2 regions of the Pseudomonas sp. H3_A02 genome follow, and region 2 is predicted to be linked to the other one. Evidence: predicted binding sites of a transcription regulator. Region 2 holds the regulator's gene; the other holds the start of a gene.

What was found. The regulator FliA, encoded in region 2, starts transcription of late flagellar genes. The targets are predictions, from matches to a motif close to CTAAAGTTTNNNNNNNNNNNGCCGNTAA.
Region 1: AB4N80_RS18645 (methyl-accepting chemotaxis protein) is a predicted target of FliA. The motif match lies at 3,228-3,255, and genes of this name have one in related genera.

The regions. Positions count from the first base shown of each region.
Region 1 covers NZ_CP162807.1:4,222,609-4,228,553, forward strand. Annotated here, with positions in the region: gene AB4N80_RS18635 (AAA family ATPase) at 182-706, opposite strand; gene pnuC (nicotinamide riboside transporter PnuC) at 703-1,266, opposite strand; gene AB4N80_RS18645 (methyl-accepting chemotaxis protein) at 1,472-3,106, opposite strand; gene AB4N80_RS18650 (undecaprenyl-diphosphate phosphatase) at 3,380-4,210, shown strand; gene AB4N80_RS18655 (DUF1294 domain-containing protein) at 4,207-4,635, shown strand; gene AB4N80_RS18660 (MmcQ/YjbR family DNA-binding protein) at 4,685-5,035, opposite strand; gene AB4N80_RS18665 (LysR substrate-binding domain-containing protein) at 5,032-5,940, opposite strand.
Region 2 covers NZ_CP162807.1:5,967,398-5,980,081, forward strand. Annotated here, with positions in the region: gene AB4N80_RS26185 (protein-glutamate methylesterase/protein-glutamine glutaminase) at 1-1,018, opposite strand, end outside; gene AB4N80_RS26190 (chemotaxis protein CheA) at 1,067-3,313, opposite strand; gene AB4N80_RS26195 (protein phosphatase CheZ) at 3,344-4,129, opposite strand; gene AB4N80_RS26200 (chemotaxis response regulator CheY) at 4,148-4,519, opposite strand; gene fliA (RNA polymerase sigma factor FliA) at 4,686-5,429, opposite strand; gene fleN (flagellar synthesis regulator FleN) at 5,426-6,256, opposite strand; gene flhF (flagellar biosynthesis protein FlhF) at 6,372-7,721, opposite strand; gene flhA (flagellar biosynthesis protein FlhA) at 7,733-9,862, opposite strand; gene AB4N80_RS26225 (hypothetical protein) at 10,472-11,155, opposite strand; gene flhB (flagellar biosynthesis protein FlhB) at 11,332-12,468, opposite strand; gene fliR (flagellar biosynthetic protein FliR) at 12,472-12,684, opposite strand, start outside.

The sequences.
Region 1 (5,945 bases), 1.7 Mb from region 2:
CAGCGTTGAGACAGGGCGGATGACGATCAAATGGCCACCAACCGTTGCAGGGCTCTGGCTCCAGGCTTTTGGGAGGGTGTTTCAGCAGCGTGACAGTCTTGATGACAAGGACATGAAACGTGGTTGAATCCGGGTTTGCTGCGAGTGCGTTGTTTCAGAAGTGAAACAAATCAAGCGGCGGTCAGGCTTCAAGCAGTTGGGTAACGGTTGCAAACACTTGCTTCCGGCGTTGCACCCAGTTGCCCTGAATGACCTGGAAAGGTTGCCGATGTTGGCTCAGCCAAGTCTCGATCGCCTGGAAAAACGTCAGCCGCTCTGCCAGCTCGGGCTGGCAACGCAAACCGTCGCCGGTCCATTCGACCTCCTCGGGACTCAACAACAGGTGCAGGTCGTAATGGCGGGCCAACAACGCCGGCTCGAGCCAGTCCGGGCAATCGCCGAACAGGGTCTGGCTCCAGAGAATGTTGCTCAACAGGTGAGTGTCGAGGATCAACAGCGCCGGTCGGCCGGCACGTGCCTCGTCTTCCCAGGCCAATTGGCCGGAGGCGATGTCGGTGATGTCGGCCAGGCAGGTATCGCGTTGGGTCTGTTCCATGAAATGGCGCACGTACTCGTCTACCCGCACGCCACCGAAATGCGCCTGCAATTGCGCCGCCAACCAGCTCTTGCCGCTGGATTCCGGGCCGGTCAGTACCACCACCTTCATGCGCGCAGGGCCGGGTCGGCGCGCCATTCCCGCCAGCCTTGCACGGCGAGCAGGGTGAACAGGGCGTAGAGCGCGGCGGTCAGGTGCAAGCCTTTGTAGATGAACAGGCCAACGAAGATCACGTCCAGGGCGATCCACAGCGGCCAGCATTGCACGCGTTTCTGTGCCATCCACCACTGGGCCACGAGGCTGAACCCCGTAAGCGCGGCGTCGAGCCAGGGCTGGGCGGCGTCGGTCCAGTGAGCCATGGCAGCGCCCAACAGCAGGCTGCCCACCGCGCCGATGGCCAGGCCGAGCAACACCGACGGCCCACCGAGGCGGCTGACCTGACGCCCATCATGATTGCGTCCGGCACGGGTCCATTGCCACCAACCGTAGAGTTGCAGCACCGCGTAGACAACCTGCAGCAGCATGTCCGAGTACAACTTCACCTCGAAAAAAATCCAGCTGTACAGCAACACCATGACCAGGCCGATTGGCCAGCACCAGGGGTTCTGCTTGACGGTCAACCAGACGGCGATCACGCCGAGGGCTGCGGCAAACAGTTCAAGCCCGGACATGGCAGTTCCTTGGGGAAAGAGGAGAGGGCGGCGATTGTAAACGCTATGGCGTGGAGAGCTCCAATACCAATGTCGTAAATGGGCTGGCGCTATCGCGAGCAGGCTCGCCCCCACCGCGGTTTTGCGTTGGTCTCTGGTTTGGTACTCGCCACAAATCCCCTGTGGGAGCGAGCTTGCTCGCTCCCACAGGGTTGGCTACCGATCTTTAGACTCGGAATTGCTTGAGCAACCCATTCAACTGTTCACTCAACGCCTTGAGGCGGCTGCTTGCCTGGCTGGACTGTTCGGCGGCCATGGCGGTGCTATGGGACAGGCCGGCGGCCTGGGTGACGTTCTGGTTGATGTCTTCCACCACATGGGCCTGTTGCAGGGTGGCGCTGGCGATGGAGGCGTTCAGGCTGTTGAGGTTGCGCAGGGCCTGGCCGATGGCGTTGAGGCTGGCACCGGCGAGGCCGGCCTGTTCGATGGTCAGTTGCGAGGCACGGCTGCTGTCGCCGATGACTTTCACGGCGGCTTCGGAGTGGGTTTGCAGGCGCTCGATCATCGCCTGGATCTCGGCGGTGGATTTCTGCGTGCGCTGGGCCAGCAGCCGCACTTCATCAGCAACCACCGCAAAGCCCCGGCCTTGCTCGCCGGCGCGGGCGGCTTCGATCGCGGCGTTGAGGGCCAACAGGTTGGTTTGTTCGGCGATGGAACGAATCACCTCCAGCACACTGCCGATCTGGGTGCTTTCACTCGCCAGGGTGCGAATCACTTCCACGGCTTGATCGATGGTCTGGGACAAGCGGTCGATCTGCTGCAAGCTCCCATCGATGTTGACCTGGCCTTGCTGGGCCTGGGATTCGGCGTCGCGCATCTCACTGGCCGCGTGCTCGGCGTTCTTGGCCACGTCCTGCACGCCATAGGTCACTTCGTTGATCGCGGTGGCCACCAGTTCCATTTGTTGTGACTGTTGCTGGCTGCGTTCCTGGGCTTGAGCCGCGTCGTTGCCCAATTCGTTGGAAGATTGCCCCAGCTCGCTGGCCGAGGCCTGCAACTGGCTCACCACCTGGCGCAATTTGGCGGTAAAAGCGTTGAAATGCCGGGCCAGTTGCGTGACTTCGTCCTGGCCGTGGGTGTCGAGGGTACGCGTCAGATCGCTTTCGCCGCTGGCGATATTGGCCATGGCGTTGACGGTTTCTTGAAGCGGGCGGACGATGCTGCGCACAATCAGAGTCAGCAGAAGGCCCATGACCAGGGTGATCGCCAAGCCAATCAACGAAGCCTTGATCAACTGGGACTGGAACTCTGCCTGGACGTCGTCTACGTACACGCCGGAACCGATGATCCAGCCCCACGGTTCGAACAGTTTGACGTAGGAAGTCTTGGCGACCGGCGCTTCGGCGCCCGGCTTGGGCCAGAGGTAATCGATGATCCCGGCACCCTTGGCTTTGGCGATGGCGACCATCTCGTTGAACAGCGCAAAACCGTTCGGGTCGCGGATCGCCGAGAGGTTCTGGCCTTCAAGCTTCGGGTTGGTCGGGTGCATGACCATGACCGGCGTCAGGTCGTTGATCCAGAAGTAATCGCTCTGGTCATAGCGCAGGCCTCGCACGGCGCTGAGGGCTTGCTTCTGCGCTGCCTCGCGGGTCAGGGTGCCGGCGGTTTCCAGCCCATGGTAGTAGCTCAGTACACCACTGGCGGTCTGCACCACATGCTGGGTCTTCTGCACCTTGGCCTGATACAGGTCCGTGTGGATCTGCTTGAGCATAAAGGCGCCTAGCGTGAACAACATCACGATGGCCACGACCAGGATGAGCCACAAGCGTCGGCTGATCGACACACTGCGCAAGCTATTCATACGCTGTCACTCCGGTTTCTTATTCTTGTCATTAACGACGGCCGGCACTTTAGCGCCCGGCGGCTATCCATGATTGACCTGGGTCATAACGCGGCAGCGTTATCAGGGCTTGTCTGATAGGATTTCGGCCCCGCAGCGCAAAACCTGAGTCTGTTCTGATTTTTCATTGGTTTTTTTTGAAAGGTCGCGGTTATCGTGCAGCCGCTGCGTGTACCTGCATGACACTTGAATATTGATAAGACCTGCTTGAACAGCGTCTTTTTTGGGGGATGAATGGATTTGTGGACGGCCTTTTCGGCATTGATTCTTGGCGTAGTGGAAGGCTTGACGGAGTTTCTGCCGATTTCCAGCACGGGGCACCAGATCATTGTCGCCGACTTGCTCGAGTTCGGTGGCGAACGCTCGATGGCATTCAACATCATCATTCAGCTGGGCGCGATCCTCGCGGTGGTCTGGGAGTTCCGGCGCAAGATCTTCGACGTGGTGCTGGGGCTACCGACGCAACCCAGCGCTCGCCGGTTTACCGCCAACCTGCTGATCGCCTTCCTGCCGGCCGTGGTCTTGGGCGTGCTGTTTGCCGACTGGATCCACCATTACCTGTTCAACCCGATCACCGTGGCCGCCGCGCTGGTGGTGGGCGGTCTGGTGATGCTCTGGGCCGAGAAGCGTCAGCACCAGGTGCACGCCGAGACGGTGGACGAGATCTCCTGGAAGGACGCACTGAAGGTTGGCCTGGCCCAATGCATAGCGATGATCCCGGGCACCTCCCGTTCCGGCGCGACCATCATTGGTGGCTTGCTGTTCGGTCTGTCGCGTAAAACTGCTACCGAATTCTCGTTCTTCCTGGCGATGCCCACCATGGTCGGTGCGGCCGTCTACTCGGGCTACAAGTACCGCGAACTGTTCGTCCCGGCGGATTTCCCAGTGTTCGCCATTGGTTTTGTCACGGCGTTCATTTTCGCCATGATCGCGGTCAAGGGCCTGCTGCGGTTCATCGCCAGTCACAGCTACGCCGTGTTCGCCTGGTATCGAATCGCTTTTGGCCTGCTGATCCTGGCCACCTGGCAGTTCGGCTGGGTGGACTGGACCGCCGCCAAGCCATGAACGATTCAGGCAACCGCAAACGTGCCGGGCGCAACGCCGACGGCGCCGTGCAGCACCTGCGGCTCAAACTGACGGTGTTTGCCCTGGTCTGTGCCTTGCCGCTGTTCGGTTCGCTGCTGTTCGGGCTGCGGGCGGTGTCGTGGGTGCCGATGGGGGCCTATGGCGTCGTCAGCGTGGTGGCGTTCCTGCTGTACTGGAGCGACAAGCGCAAGGCGCGCGCCGACGCCTGGCGTACCCCGGAGAATGTGTTGCATGCGGTAGAGCTGGCCGGCGGTTGGCCCGGCGCCTTGCTGGCCCAGCAGCTGTTTCGCCACAAGACCCGCAAAGTCTCATTTCAAGTGGTGTTCTGGTTCATCGTGCTGTTGCACCAGGTGTTCTGGATCGACCAGTTGTTCCTGGGCGGTTATCTGTTGGCGTTGTCCTAGTGGGGGAGCGAGCTTGCTCGCGATAGCGGTGGTTCAGTCGCTGCCGCCACTACAGCAATAACCCAACCTGGGTACGCTTCGGTAACTTGCTGACCACCAATTGATGAGAGCGGCGCAGCAAATTGCGCAGCTCTTCAGCCCCCAGCGGGTAGGGCACCTGCATGATGACCCACTGGGCCCGCGCCAGGTACGGCGCGGGGTGAATGTCCGGGCGGTCGCAATGACCCAGGAACAGATCCTTGTCGACCTTGAACGCCAACGAGTCGCCCCGCAGGCCCTGGAGGGCGAACATTTTGTTCCCGGCAATGGAAAATACCCGCACGCCACCCCATTTGTAGTCTTCCCTGGCACCGGGCAAGTCCAGGCAAAACCGCGCGACATCCTCTTCGCTCAAACTCATAGCGTTCTTTCTCCACAGCCCTCGAAGGCTTCCACCAAATGATCGATCCAGGCACGCACCGCCGGCAACATGCCGCGCCGATGCGGGTAGACCGCCTGGAGCCAGCCGTCGGGCAATGACCATCCAGGCAGCAGCTCCACCAGTGTGCCGTCACGCAATTCCTGCTCGCAATACATGCTTGGCAATAAAGTGAAGCCCAGGCCGGCGAGGGTGCAGGCCCGACGCACAATGAAGTCGTCGATGCCCAGGCGGGCCTCCAGGCTCAGTTCGGCCTGCTGCCCATCGGCCTTGACCAGACGCAGATGCACCAGGCGATCGGCTTCCAGCGCCCCTAACACCGGTAAGGGCTTGAGGTCGTCCGGGGTTTCGATCCGTCGCCCTTCAACGAACGCGGGGCTGGCCACCAGCATCAGGCGTGCCCGGCGCAAACGCCGGGTCATCAGCAGTGGGTCTTCGTCCCCCAGGTCGCGCACGCGCAGCGCCACGTCGATGCCTTCGCCGATCAGGTCGACCCGGCGGTTGAGCAGGGTCATTTCCAGCTGTACCAGGGGGTATTTCACCAGGAAAGTTTCGATCACCACCGGCAGGAACTGATGGGCCAGGCCCACCGGGCTCGACACCCGCAAACGGCCACGGGGCTCGCTGGACATGCTCGCCACCGCTTCGTCGGCCATCTCGGCCTCCAGCAACATCGCCTGGCAATGGCGCAGATAAGGTTCGCCGACCGCGGTCAATTTCAACTGGCGGGTGGTGCGCTGCAGCAGGCGGGCGCCGAGGCGTTCTTCCAGCTCGGCGATACGCCGCGACAGTCGCGACTTGGGAATGCCCAGCAAGCGCCCGGCCGCCGCGAATCCGCCGGCTTCGACGACTTTGGCGAAGTAATACAAGTCATTGAGGTCTTGCATGGTGA
Region 2 (12,684 bases):
CTTCGTCCTGGGCCCAGATCGCACTGCCGCCCTGCTTGAGCAGCCGTGCGCCTTCGCGACCGTCGGCACCCATGCCGGTGAGAACCACCGCCAGAACTTTGTCACCGTAGGACTTGGCCGCGGAACCAAAGGTAATATCCACGCAAGGCTTGTAGTTCAGGCGCTCGTCGCCCGGCAGGATTTTCACCGCGCCGCGACCGTCGATCATCATCTGCTTGCCACCCGGCGCCAGCAAGGCCAGGCCCGGACGCAGGATGTCGCCATCCTCGGCTTCCTTGACGTTGATGTTGCACAGCTTGTCCAGACGCTCGGCAAACGCCTTGGTAAACGCCGCGGGCATGTGCTGGATCAACACGATGGGAGCCGGGAAGTTGGCCGGCAACTGGGTCAGGACCCGTTGCAGCGCCACCGGGCCGCCCGTGGACGTGCCGATGGCAACCAGCTTGTAGGCTTTGCGCTTGGGGGCCGGCGACGAGGCACTGGCAGGTGCCGAACGCGTCGGCGCAGGGGCCGGGGCGCTGCGTACAGGTGCCGGATTGAAGCTGCTCGATGCCGTCGGCGTCGGGCTTGGCGCCGCAACCGGGGCTGGCGCCGGTGCGCTGTAGGCACCGACACGGCGATTGCTGCGGGAAATGCTGTGGACCTTTTCGCACAGCAACTGCCGGACCTTGTCGGGGTTGCGCGAAATGTCTTCGAAATTCTTCGGCAGGAAATCCACCGCCCCGGCGTCCAGCGCATCGAGAGTCACCCGGGCGCCTTCGTGGGTCAGGGACGAGAACATCAAGACCGGGGTCGGGCAGCGCTGCATGATATGCCGCACGGCCGTGATGCCATCCATCATCGGCATCTCGTAGTCCATGGTGATCACGTCCGGCTTGAGTGCCAGGGCCTGATCGATCGCCTCTTTGCCATTAGTCGCGGTACCGACGACCTGAATACTCGTGTCCGCCGAAAGAATTTCCGAGACACGGCGACGGAAAAACCCCGAATCGTCCACCACCAGGACTTTAACTACCATAAACACTCCGTTAGACGAGGCGCGGCCCTGGGCCACGCCCCTCCAGAATCAAATACGCCGGGCGGCGTAACGCTTGAGCATGCTTGGCACATCGAGAATCAACGCGATGCGGCCGTCGCCGGTGATGGTGGCGCCGGACATGCCCGGTGTGCCCTGGAGCATCTTGCCCAACGGCTTGATGACCACTTCTTCCTGGCCCACCAACTGGTCGACGACGAAGCCGATCCGCTGGGTGCCCACCGAAAGGATCACCACATGGCCTTCGCCCTGCTCCACATGAGCCGCGGAGCTGACCAGCCAGCGCTTGAGGTAGAACAGCGGCAATGCCTTGTCCCGTACGATCACCACTTCCTGGCCGTCCACCACGTTGGTGCGCGACAGGTCGAGGTGGAAGATCTCGTTGACGTTGACCAGCGGGAAGGCGAAGGCCTGGTTGCCCAGCATCACCATCAGGGTCGGCATGATCGCCAGGGTCAACGGAACCTTGATGACGATCTTCGAGCCCAGGCCCTTGGTCGAGTAGATATTGATCGAGCCGTTGAGCTGGGAAATCTTGGTTTTCACCACATCCATGCCCACACCACGGCCCGACACGTCGGAAATCTCGGTTTTGGTCGAGAACCCCGGGGCGAAGATCAGGTTGTAGCACTCGGATTCGCTCAGACGGTCAGCCGCATCCTTGTCCATCACACCGCGTTTCACCGCGATGGCACGCAGTACATTCGGGTCCATGCCTTTGCCGTCGTCGGAGATCGACAGCAGGATGTGGTCGCCCTCCTGCTCGGCGGCCAGGATCACCTTGCCGCTGCGGACCTTGCCCGAGGCTTCGCGCTCTTCCGGCGACTCGATGCCGTGGTCGACCGCGTTGCGCACCAAGTGGACCAGCGGGTCGGCCAGGGCTTCGACAAGGTTCTTGTCGAGGTCGGTCTCTTCACCCACCAGTTCCAGGTTGATTTCTTTCTTGAGCTGGCGAGCCAGATCGCGAACCAGGCGCGGGAAGCGCCCGAAGACTTTCTTGATCGGCTGCATGCGGGTCTTCATGACCGCGGTCTGCAGGTCTGCCGTGACCACGTCGAGGTTCGACACGGCTTTGGACATGGCTTCGTCCTGGCTGTTGAGGCCCAGGCGCACCAGTCGGTTACGCACCAGCACCAGTTCGCCGACCATGTTCATGATCTCGTCCAGGCGTGCGGTGTCGACTCGAACGGTGGTCTCGGCTTCGCTGGCTGGTTTTTCCGCTGGCGCCGCCGCCGGAGCACGGGCGGGTGCCGGGGCAGCAGCGGCAGGCTTGGCGGGCTCGGCCTTGGGCTCCGGTGCCTTGGCAGCGGGTTTGGGCGCAGCCTTGGCCGCTGGCGCAACGGTAGCGGGCGCAGCGGCAGCCGTACCGACTTCGCTGAACTTACCCTTGCCATGCAGCTCATCGAGCAGCGATTCGAATTCCTGGTCGCTGATCAGGTCGCTACCCGCGGCAGCGGCGGCGGGCTTGGCCGGCGTCGGTGCCGAAGCGATGGCCGAATCCAGCGCGTCAACGGCAAAGGTGCCCTTGCCATGCAACTGGTCGAGCAAAGCTTCGAATTCATCATCGGTGATGTCCGAGCTGTCGCCCGCCGCTTTCGGGGCGGCCGGGGCCGCCGGCGGAACGACCGCATCCGGCGCGAACTGGCCCTTGCCGTGAAGCTGGTCGAGCAGCGACTCGAACTCGGCGTCGGTGATTTCATCGCTGGCCGCCCCACCGGCGGCTTGCGCAGCAGGTGCAGCCGGAGCGGCTGGTGCCTCGGCCTGGGCCTTGACGGTATTCAGGGAGTCCAGCAGCTGTTCGAATTCGTTATCGGTGATGTCGCCCGATTCTTCGGCGACCGGCTCTTCAACCACCGCCTCGACAATCGGCGCCGCTTCGTCAGCCGATTGCGGCTCGGCCAGGCGCGATAGCGCGGCAAGCAGCTCGGGGGTGGCAGCCGTGATCGGCGAGCGCTCACGCACTTCACTGAACATGCTGTTGACCGCATCCAGCGCTTCGAGCACCACGTCCATCAGTTCCGAATCCACGCGGCGCTCACCCTTGCGCAGGATATCGAACACGTTTTCGGCAATGTGGCAGCACTCCACCAGCTCGTTGAGCTGGAGGAAGCCGGCGCCTCCTTTTACAGTGTGGAAACCGCGAAAAATTGCATTGAGCAGATCCGCATCATCAGGTCGGCTTTCCAGCTCGACCAGCTGTTCGGACAGTTGCTCTAGAATCTCGCCGGCCTCAACCAGGAAATCCTGAAGGATCTCTTCATCGGCGCCGAAGCTCATTAATGGCTGCTCCTAAAACAGGGCTAAAACTCAGAATCCAAGGCTGGACAGCAAATCGTCCACATCGTCCTGACCGGACATAACGTCTTCTCTTTTATCGGCATGAATTTGCGGACCTTCACCCTGAGAGAGATGTTTTTGTGGATCTTTTTCAGCAAGCATCGCTTCACGGTCGTGTTCGATGCCTGCAAAGCGGTCGACCTGGCTGGCCATCAACACCAGTTTGAGCAGGTTGCTTTCCACTTCGGTGACCAACTGGGTCACACGCTTGATCACCTGGCCGGTCAGGTCTTGATAGTCCTGGGCCAGCAGAATGTCGTTGAGGTTGCTTGCCACGGCGCGGTTCTCGGTGCTGCTGCGCGTCAGGAAACCGTCGACCCGACGGGCCAGCTCCCGAAACTCTTCAGCACCGACTTCGCGACGCATGAACCGGCCCCAGTCGGTGCTCAAGGCCTGGGCTTCTTCACTCAGGCCGTTGACCAGCGGCGTTGCGCTTTCCACCAGGTCCATGGTGCGGTTCGCCGCGGCCTCGGTCAGCTTGACCACATACCCCAGGCGCTCGGTGGCGTCGGTGATCTGCGAGACTTCCTCGGCCTGCGGCATGTGCGGGTCGATCTGGAAATTGACAATCGCGCTGTGCAGTTCACGCGTGAGCTTGCCCACTTCCTGATACAGACCGCGGTCACGGGTCTGGTTGAGCTCATGGATCATTTGAACCGCATCGCCAAAGCGACCTTTTTCAAGGCTGTCGACCAGTTCGCGGGCATGTTTTTTCAGGGTCGATTCGAAATCGCCCATTGAAGATTCGTTGTCCATAGCTCCCCCGTGGCGCCGTTAACCGATGCGTTCGAAGATTTTTTCGATCTTCTCTTTCAACGCCTGGGCCGTGAAGGGTTTGACCACATAGCCGTTTACACCGGCCTGGGCCGCTTCGATGATCTGCTCGCGCTTGGCTTCGGCAGTGACCATCAGCACCGGAAGATGCTTGAGCTTTTCGTCGGCGCGCACATGGCGCAACAAGTCGATACCGGTCATGCCGGGCATGTTCCAGTCAGTCACCAGAAAGTCGATGCTCCCGCTGTTGAGGACCGGAATGGCTGTGACGCCATCATCCGCCTCGACCGTGTTGGTGAACCCAAGGTCACGCAACAGGTTTTTTATGATCCGCCGCATCGTTGAGAAGTCATCAACGATGAGGATTTTCATGTTCTTGTCCAATTCGACCTCCAAGCAGTCTTAAACGCGCCCAGCACCTGGACGCGCCATTTCAATCAATCCGGCACAACACTCGACAACGGTCCGGAGCACAACGGATGGAGACTGGCGCAGTACCTGCCAGGCCAGCCTCGTCGCAGTGTCCCCACACTGCCTGTCAACGCGCTCGCCACTCCCCCAAACGCCCCCGCAAACGGGCCGCGCACTGGCTGTGTAACTGGCTGACCCGCGATTCGCTGACCCCCAGGACCTCACCGATTTCCTTGAGGTTCAGCTCTTCGTCGTAGTACAGCGCCAAGACCAGTCGCTCACGCTCCGGCAAATTGGCAATCGCATCCGCCAGCGCGCTCTGGAAACGTTCATCTTCCAGGTCACGCGATGGCTCCATGTGAGCACTCGCGCCATCCTCGTGCAGCCCTTCGTGTTCGCCGTCCTGCAGCAGGTCGTCGAAACTGAACAGGCGGCTGCCCAAGGTATCGTTCAAAATCCCGTAATAATCATCGAGACTTAACTGGAGTTCGGCAGCAACTTCGTGATCTTTAGCGTCACGCCCGGTTTTCGCTTCAATTGCCCGAATCGCGTCACTGACCATGCGGGTATTGCGGTGCACCGAACGCGGCGCCCAATCGCCCTTGCGGACTTCATCGAGCATCGCCCCGCGAATGCGAATACCGGCATAGGTCTCGAAACTGGCGCCTTTGCTGGCGTCGTATTTGTTCGACACTTCAAGCAGGCCGATCATGCCGGCCTGGATCAAGTCCTCGACCTGGACACTGGCCGGCAACCGCGCCAGCAAGTGGTAGGCGATACGCTTGACCAGTGGCGCATAACGCTCGATCAATTCGTATTGGGCGTCCCGTGCCGATTTTTTGTAGAGATGGTTGTAACCGCTGGCTGTCATAGCACGGGCCCTGCTGTTTGTTGCACAAGACGTTCGACGAAAAACTCCAGATGCCCGCGAGGATTGGCCGGCAATGGCCAGGTATCGACCTTCTGGGCGATCGCCTTGAACGCCAGCGCGCATTTGGAACGTGGAAAGGCTTCATAGACGGCACGTTGCTTCTGGACGGCCTTGCGCACGCTTTCGTCGTAAGGCACCGCGCCGACGTATTGCAGGGCGACGTCCAGGAAGCGATCGGTGACCTTGGTCAACTTGGCGAACAGGTTGCGTCCTTCCTGCGGGCTCTGGGCCATGTTGGCCAGGACGCGGAAGCGGTTCATGCCATAGTCGCGGTTCAGCAGTTTGATCAGGGCGTAGGCGTCGGTGATGGACGTCGGTTCGTCGCAGACCACCAGCAGCACTTCCTGGGCGGCGCGCACGAAACTGACGACCGAGTCGCCAATGCCAGCCGCGGTATCGATCACCAGCACATCGAGGTTGTCGCCGATGTCGCTGAAAGCCTGGATCAGGCCCGCGTGTTGGGCTGGGGTCAGGTGAACCATGCTCTGGGTGCCGGAGGCAGCCGGCACGATACGAATCCCGCCTGGCCCCTGCAACAGCACGTCGCGCAGTTCGCAGCGGCCTTCGATCACGTCCGCCAGGGTGCGTTTGGGGGTAAGCCCCAGCAGCACGTCGACGTTCGCCAGGCCCAGGTCGGCGTCCAGCAGCATGACCCGTCGGCCAAGCTCTGCAAGAGCCAGGGACAAGTTCACTGACACGTTAGTCTTCCCGACGCCACCTTTGCCGCCGGTCACCGCGATCACCTGTACGGGATGCATGCTGCCCATGTTCGTTCTTTACCTTGTCTTCTTAGACGGAGGCCACATTACTGGCTGCGCGTTCGCATAAGGAACAATGCATGGCAGACCATCGATGTAGGTACAAAAAATATTCATGATTACCTCAGCCGACCTGCTTGCTCGGGCTGTGGTAGATGTCAGCGAACATGTCAGCCATGGCTTCTTCGCTGGGTTCTTCCTGCATTTGCACACTCACGGCACGACTGACCAGTTGATGACGGCGCGGCAGATGCAAATCATCCGGGATCCGCGGCCCATCGGTCAGGTAGGCCACCGGCAGTTCATGACCGATCGCCAGGCTCAACACCTCGCCCAGGCTTGCCGTTTCGTCCAGCTTAGTCAGGATGCAGCCGGCCAGTCCGCAGCGTTTGTAGCTGTGGTATGCGGCGGTTAGAACCTGTTTCTGGCTGGTGGTTGCCAACACGAGATAATTTTTTGACTTGATACCGCGTCCGGCCAGGCTTTCGAGCTGCATGCGCAGGGCTGGATCGCTGGCTTGCAGGCCCGCGGTATCGATCAGCACAACGCGTTTGCGCAGCAAAGGCTCCAGCGCCTGGGCCAGGGATTGGCCCGGATCCACATGGGTCACCGACACATTGAGGATCCGGCCCAGGGTCTTGAGTTGTTCCTGGGCACCGATGCGGAAACTGTCCATGCTCACCAGGGCGATGCTCTGGGCGCCGTACTTGAGTACATAACGGGCGGCGAGCTTGGCCAGGGTGGTGGTCTTGCCCATGCCGGCAGGACCGACCATGGCAATCACTCCGCCCTCTTCCAGTGGCTCGACTTCCGGCGTGGAGATCATCCGCGCCAGGTGCGCCAGCAACATGCGCCAAGCCTGGCGCGGTTCTTCGATACCATTGATCAGCGCCAGCAGGTCCCGGGACAACGGGCCGGACAGGCCGATGCGTTGCAGGCGACGCCACAGGTTGGCCTGGGCCGGACGGCTGCCTTGCAGCTGGTTCCAGGCCAGGGAGCCGAGCTGGACTTCCATCAGCTCGCGCAGGCTGTTGAGTTCAAAGCGCATTGAGTCCAGGGCGCGCGGATCGACCCCGCGGACAGGCGCGGCGGGAGCCGGTTCCGGACGACGCGGTTCGGCCTGGGCCTGCTCCATTAGCGGTTCGGCGGCGGTCAAGGGCAGGCCGGCGGTCAGCGGCTGACCGGCGAACAATTGACGATTGGTGCCCGCGGCACCCTCGCCTTCGCTGCTGCGCAGGCTCAGTTCGGCCTGGGCGCTGGCGATGCGCGATTGGGTCTTGCGCAGCTCATCTTCGAGCTCCATGTTCGGAACCCGCGGGGCCAGCGCAGACAGTTTGTAATCCAGGGCCGCCGTCAGCTCGACACCGCCGGCGATACGACGGTTGCCAATGATGGCTGCTTCAGCGCCCAGCTCGTCACGAACCAGTTTCATGGCCTGACGCATGTCGGCGGCGAAAAAACGCTTCACTTGCATAAACCACTACCTCAGCCGTTGGGCCCTACTGTCGCAACGATGGTCACTTGCTTGTTGTCCGGTATTTCCTGGTACGCCAGCACATGCAGCCCCGGGACCGCGAGGCGCCCGAATCGCGAGAGCATCGCGCGAATCGGACCGGCCACCAGCAGGATCACCGGTTGGCCTTGCATCTCTTGCCGCTGGGCTGCTTCGATCAGCGAACGCTGCAGCTTCTCGGCCATGCTTGGCTCCAGCAGGACACCCTCTTCCGAGCCTTGTCCTGCCTTCTGCAGACTATTGAGCAATATCTGTTCCAACCTTGGCTCCAAGGTGATCACAGGCAGCTCAGACTCAGTGCCTACAATGCTTTGGACGATTGCGCGGGACACGCCGACCCGAACCGCAGCCACCAAGGCGGCGGTATCTTGACTCTTGGCGGCGTTGTTGGCGATGGCCTCGGCGATACTGCGTATGTCGCGCACGGGCACTTGTTCGGCCAGCAGCGCCTGCAGCACCTTGAGCAACTGCGACAAGGAAACCACGCCTGGCACCAGCTCTTCGGCCAGCTTCGGCGAGCCTTTGGCCAGTACTTGCAGGAGTTGCTGGACTTCTTCGTGGCCAATCAGCTCACTGGAGTGCTTGTACAGGATCTGGTTCAAGTGGGTCGCCACCACGGTACTGGCGTCCACCACGGTATAACCGAGGGACTGGGCCTGGGCCCGCTGGCTGATTTCGATCCACACCGCTTCCAGGCCGAAAGCCGGATCCTTGGCGGTGATGCCGCTGAGGCTGCCGTAGACCTGGCCGGGGTTGATCGCCAATTCGCGGTCGGGATAGATCTCGGCTTCGGCCAGGATCACCCCCATCAAGGTCAGGCGATAGGCGCTCGGCGCCAGGTCGAGGTTGTCGCGGATATGCACGGTAGGCATCAGGAAGCCCAAGTCCTGGGAGAGCTTCTTGCGCACCCCCTTGATCCGCGCCAGCAACTGCCCACCCTGATTGCGGTCGACCAAGGGAATCAGGCGATAGCCGACTTCCAGGCCGATCATGTCGATCGGGGTCACGTCGTCCCAGCCCAGTTCCTTGGTTTCCATGGCGCGGGCCGGCGACGGCAGCAGTTCCTGCTGGCGCTTGACCTCTTGCAGGGCCTGGACCTTCTGCACGTTCTGCTTCTTCCAGAACCAGTAGGCACCACCGGCTGCCATGGCCGCCATGCTCAGGAAGGAAAAGTGCGGCATCCCCGGCACCAGCCCCATCACCGCCATCAGGCCGGCGGCAACGGCCAGGGCCTTGGGCGAGGCAAACATCTGCCGGCCAATCTGCTTGCCCATGTCTTCGGAGCCCGAAGCACGGGTCACCATGATCGCGGCGGCTGTGGATAACAACAGTGATGGCAATTGCGCCACCAAACCGTCACCGATGGTCAGCAGGGCATAAACCTTGCCGGCATCGCCGAAGGTCAAGCCATGCTGGAAGATACCGACGGCCATGCCGCCGATCAGGTTGATGAACAGGATCAGCAGGCCGGCGATGGCGTCACCGCGCACGAATTTGCTGGCACCGTCCATGGAACCGTAGAACTCGGCCTCTTGGGCCACCTCCAGGCGGCGCAGCTTGGCCTGGCTCTGGTCGATCAGGCCGGCGTTGAGGTCGGCGTCGATCGCCATCTGCTTGCCGGGCATCGCATCGAGGGTGAAACGCGCGCTCACCTCGGAAATCCGCCCGGCGCCCTTGGTCACCACGACGAAGTTGATGATCATCAAAATGGCGAAGACCACGATACCGACCACGTAGTTACCGCCGATCACCACCTCGCCGAAGGCCTGGATCACCTTACCGGCAGCCTCATGCCCCTCGTGACCGTGGATCATCACGACTCGGGTGGACGCTACGTTCAGCGCCAGACGCATGAGCGTCGCCACCAGCAGAATGGTCGGGAACACCGCGAAGTCCAACGGCCGCAGGGCATAGATGCACACCAGCAGCACGACGATCGACAGGGCGATGTTGAACGTGAAGAACACGTCCAGCAGAAACGGCGGCACCGGCAGCATCATCATGGCGAGCATGACCAGCAGCAAGATCGGCACGCCCAGATTGCCCCGGCTGAGGTCGGCTGCATTGCTGCGCGCGGTGCTGAGTAACTGAGAACGATCCACCAATAATCCCCGTGCCTGTGAAGCAAACTTTTGACGCCCGGAGGGGGCGCAGGCGGGGTATTGCAAGAAGCCTTCCAACTTTTGTCGACGGCTGAAATAGAGGGGCTGAAGCGAATTTAACCCTGTGGGAGCGAGCTTGCTCGCGATAGCGATTTGTCAGTCAACATCTGTATCGACTGGATAATCGCAATCGCGAGCACGCTCGCTCCCACAGATAATGCTGCTCACTTAAAACAAACGACGAACCTGTGGCGAGGGAGCTTGCTCCCGCTGGGCCCCGTAGCGGCCCCGAAACCAGCCAAATGCGCAGCATCAGACATACCGCAGCCCCTGTGTTATGGCGGTCGCTGCGCAACCGAGCGGGAGCAAGCTCCCTCGCCACGGGGCCTGTCGCTTTCCAGGTAAACCTAACAGTTCTGCTAGTTTCCCCCTGCATCCGAACTTCGATAATCCCACGGAACCTCACCCGAACGAGGCCAATACCTGGGCCACGGCCAGGTACAGACCTTCGGGGATTTTCTGGTCGAGTAGTAAACCGATCGCGTCTGCGCCGCGGATTCGAGCAGCGCCACCTCATTAGCATTCATTCGGCTCGACGCACCCGGTGACTCACTCCGCTGTCAGTATCTGCTCCGATGTGATCGGGCCGAAAGCCAATTTCCAGCCCTTGACGTAACGCGTCCCCCTGTACATTTGCACACCCTCCACTTCAAGCTGTTCCTGGCTGGCGTACATGAACGCCACCTTCGAATCCGGCGCCTTGATGTCGGGCAACGAGGCTTCGGAGAGGCTGACCTCGTGGCTCTCCATCACAGTGAGTGCCCATTGAAACCGGATGAGCGGAAGATCCGCGATCGTGATGAGCCGCTTGGGATCTTCCCAGCGAAAATCGCTGCGCGCCGCAAGTCTCAATTTCCCGTCAAGGGGCTGGAAAATCGGCTTGTGATAACGCCGCTCCAGGCCCCCGCTCGACCACCCATCAAAGTAACTGTCAGGCCGGGTGAAGATACGGAACAGCGCCTCGTTGCTATCGATCCTGCCAGCCTGGCCAGCGAAGTAATCGAAGGAAGTGTGATAGGCCAGGCCGTCCAACTCAGGCCGAATGGCATTGGTCGCAACCTCCAGGTAATTCGGCACGTACTTGTTCGCCGCGTCTTTGAAGCGCGCAAACTCAAGCATCAGATCAAACGTGAACGCACAAGCGATGGCCCGTTCGCCGACATTGGCCTCGACCGCTCCCGACACAAAGTTCAGTTCCATGCCTCCAAGCTTTTTGTATTCGCGAATTGTCATGTCATGCCCCTGGGTTGAGTGAGCCTCCAGGAGCATTACATTGATAGGGGAAACGGCTGTCTACTGTCAGGTCTGACAGGTACAGGGGCTACTAGGCACTCGTTACAAGCCGGGAGGCAGCCTTCGGCCCGCCCCACCAGCGACATCAACGCCAGTGCTCTCTACGCCAGACTGACTCAGGAATCACGCCGCAAATCCGGCGGAATCGGCAGATCCTTGAGCGGTTCGGGGCGTTTGCCCTTGCCGGCGCGGTGCTGGCGGATCTGGTAGACGTAGGCCAATACCTGGGCCACGGCCAGGTACAGGCCGCCAGGGATTTCCTGGTCGAGTTCGGTGGAGTAGTAAATCGATCGCGCCAGTGCCGGGGACTCGAGCAGCATCACCTCGTTGGCCACGGCGATTTCACGGATCTTCAGTGCCAGGAAGTCACTGCCCTTGGCCAGCAACACCGGCGCGTTGCCTTTTTCGGGGTCGTACTTGAGGGCGACGGCGTAGTGGGTCGGGTTGGTGATGACCACATCGGCGTCGGGGATCGCCGCCATCATCCGCCGCTGGGAGACCTCGCGCTGCAATTGACGAATGCGCTGCTTGACCTCCGGCTTACCCTCCGCGTCCTTGTGCTCGTCGCGCACTTCCTGCTTGGTCATCAGCAGTTTCTGCTTGCTTTGATACAGCTGGATCGGCACGTCGATGGCGGCAATCAGGATCAGGCCGCAAGCCATCCACAACGTACTCCAGCCCACCAACTGCACGCTGTGGATAATCGCCTGCTCCAGCGGTTCGTGAGCAATGCGCAGCAAATCGTCGATATCGGCCTGCAGCACCGTCAGCGCGACGAACAAAACCAGCAGGAATTTCCCAAACGCCTTGAGCAACTCCATCAGCGCCGTGGTGGAAAACATGCGCTTGATCCCGGCGGCCGGGTTCATCCGGCTGAATTTGGGGGCCAGGCTACCGGCGGCGAACAACCAGCCACCTAGGGAAATCGGCCCGATCACGGCGGCCAACAGCAAGCAGATCAGAACAGGCTGCACCGCCAGGATCGCAATCTTGCCCGAGTGCAGCAAATGCTGGGACATGGATCCCGGAGAGAGCAGCACCTCACGGGGCAGGGAGAAATTCAGGCGCATGATCTCCAGCAGGTCCAGGGCCAAGCCGCCGCCATAAATCAGCAACCCGCCCGCCCCGGCCAGCATCACCGCCAGCGTGTTGAGCTCCTTGGAGCGGGCGATCTCGCCCTTTTCCCGGGATTCGCGCAGGCGCTTTTCCGTGGGGTCTTCTGTCTTGTCCTGACCACTCTCGCTCTCGGCCATGGTTCAGCGCGCCTGTGCCATGTCGCGTAAAAGCTGCAAGGCCTGGGTGGCCAGCGGCTGATATTGATTGAGGATATCCCCCAGGCTGACCCAGAAAATCACCATGCCCAGCACGAGGGTCAGCGGGAAGCCAATGGAGAAAATATTCAATTGCGGCGCCGCACGGGTCATCACGCCAAACGCGATGTTGACCACCAGTAACGCGGTGATCGCCGG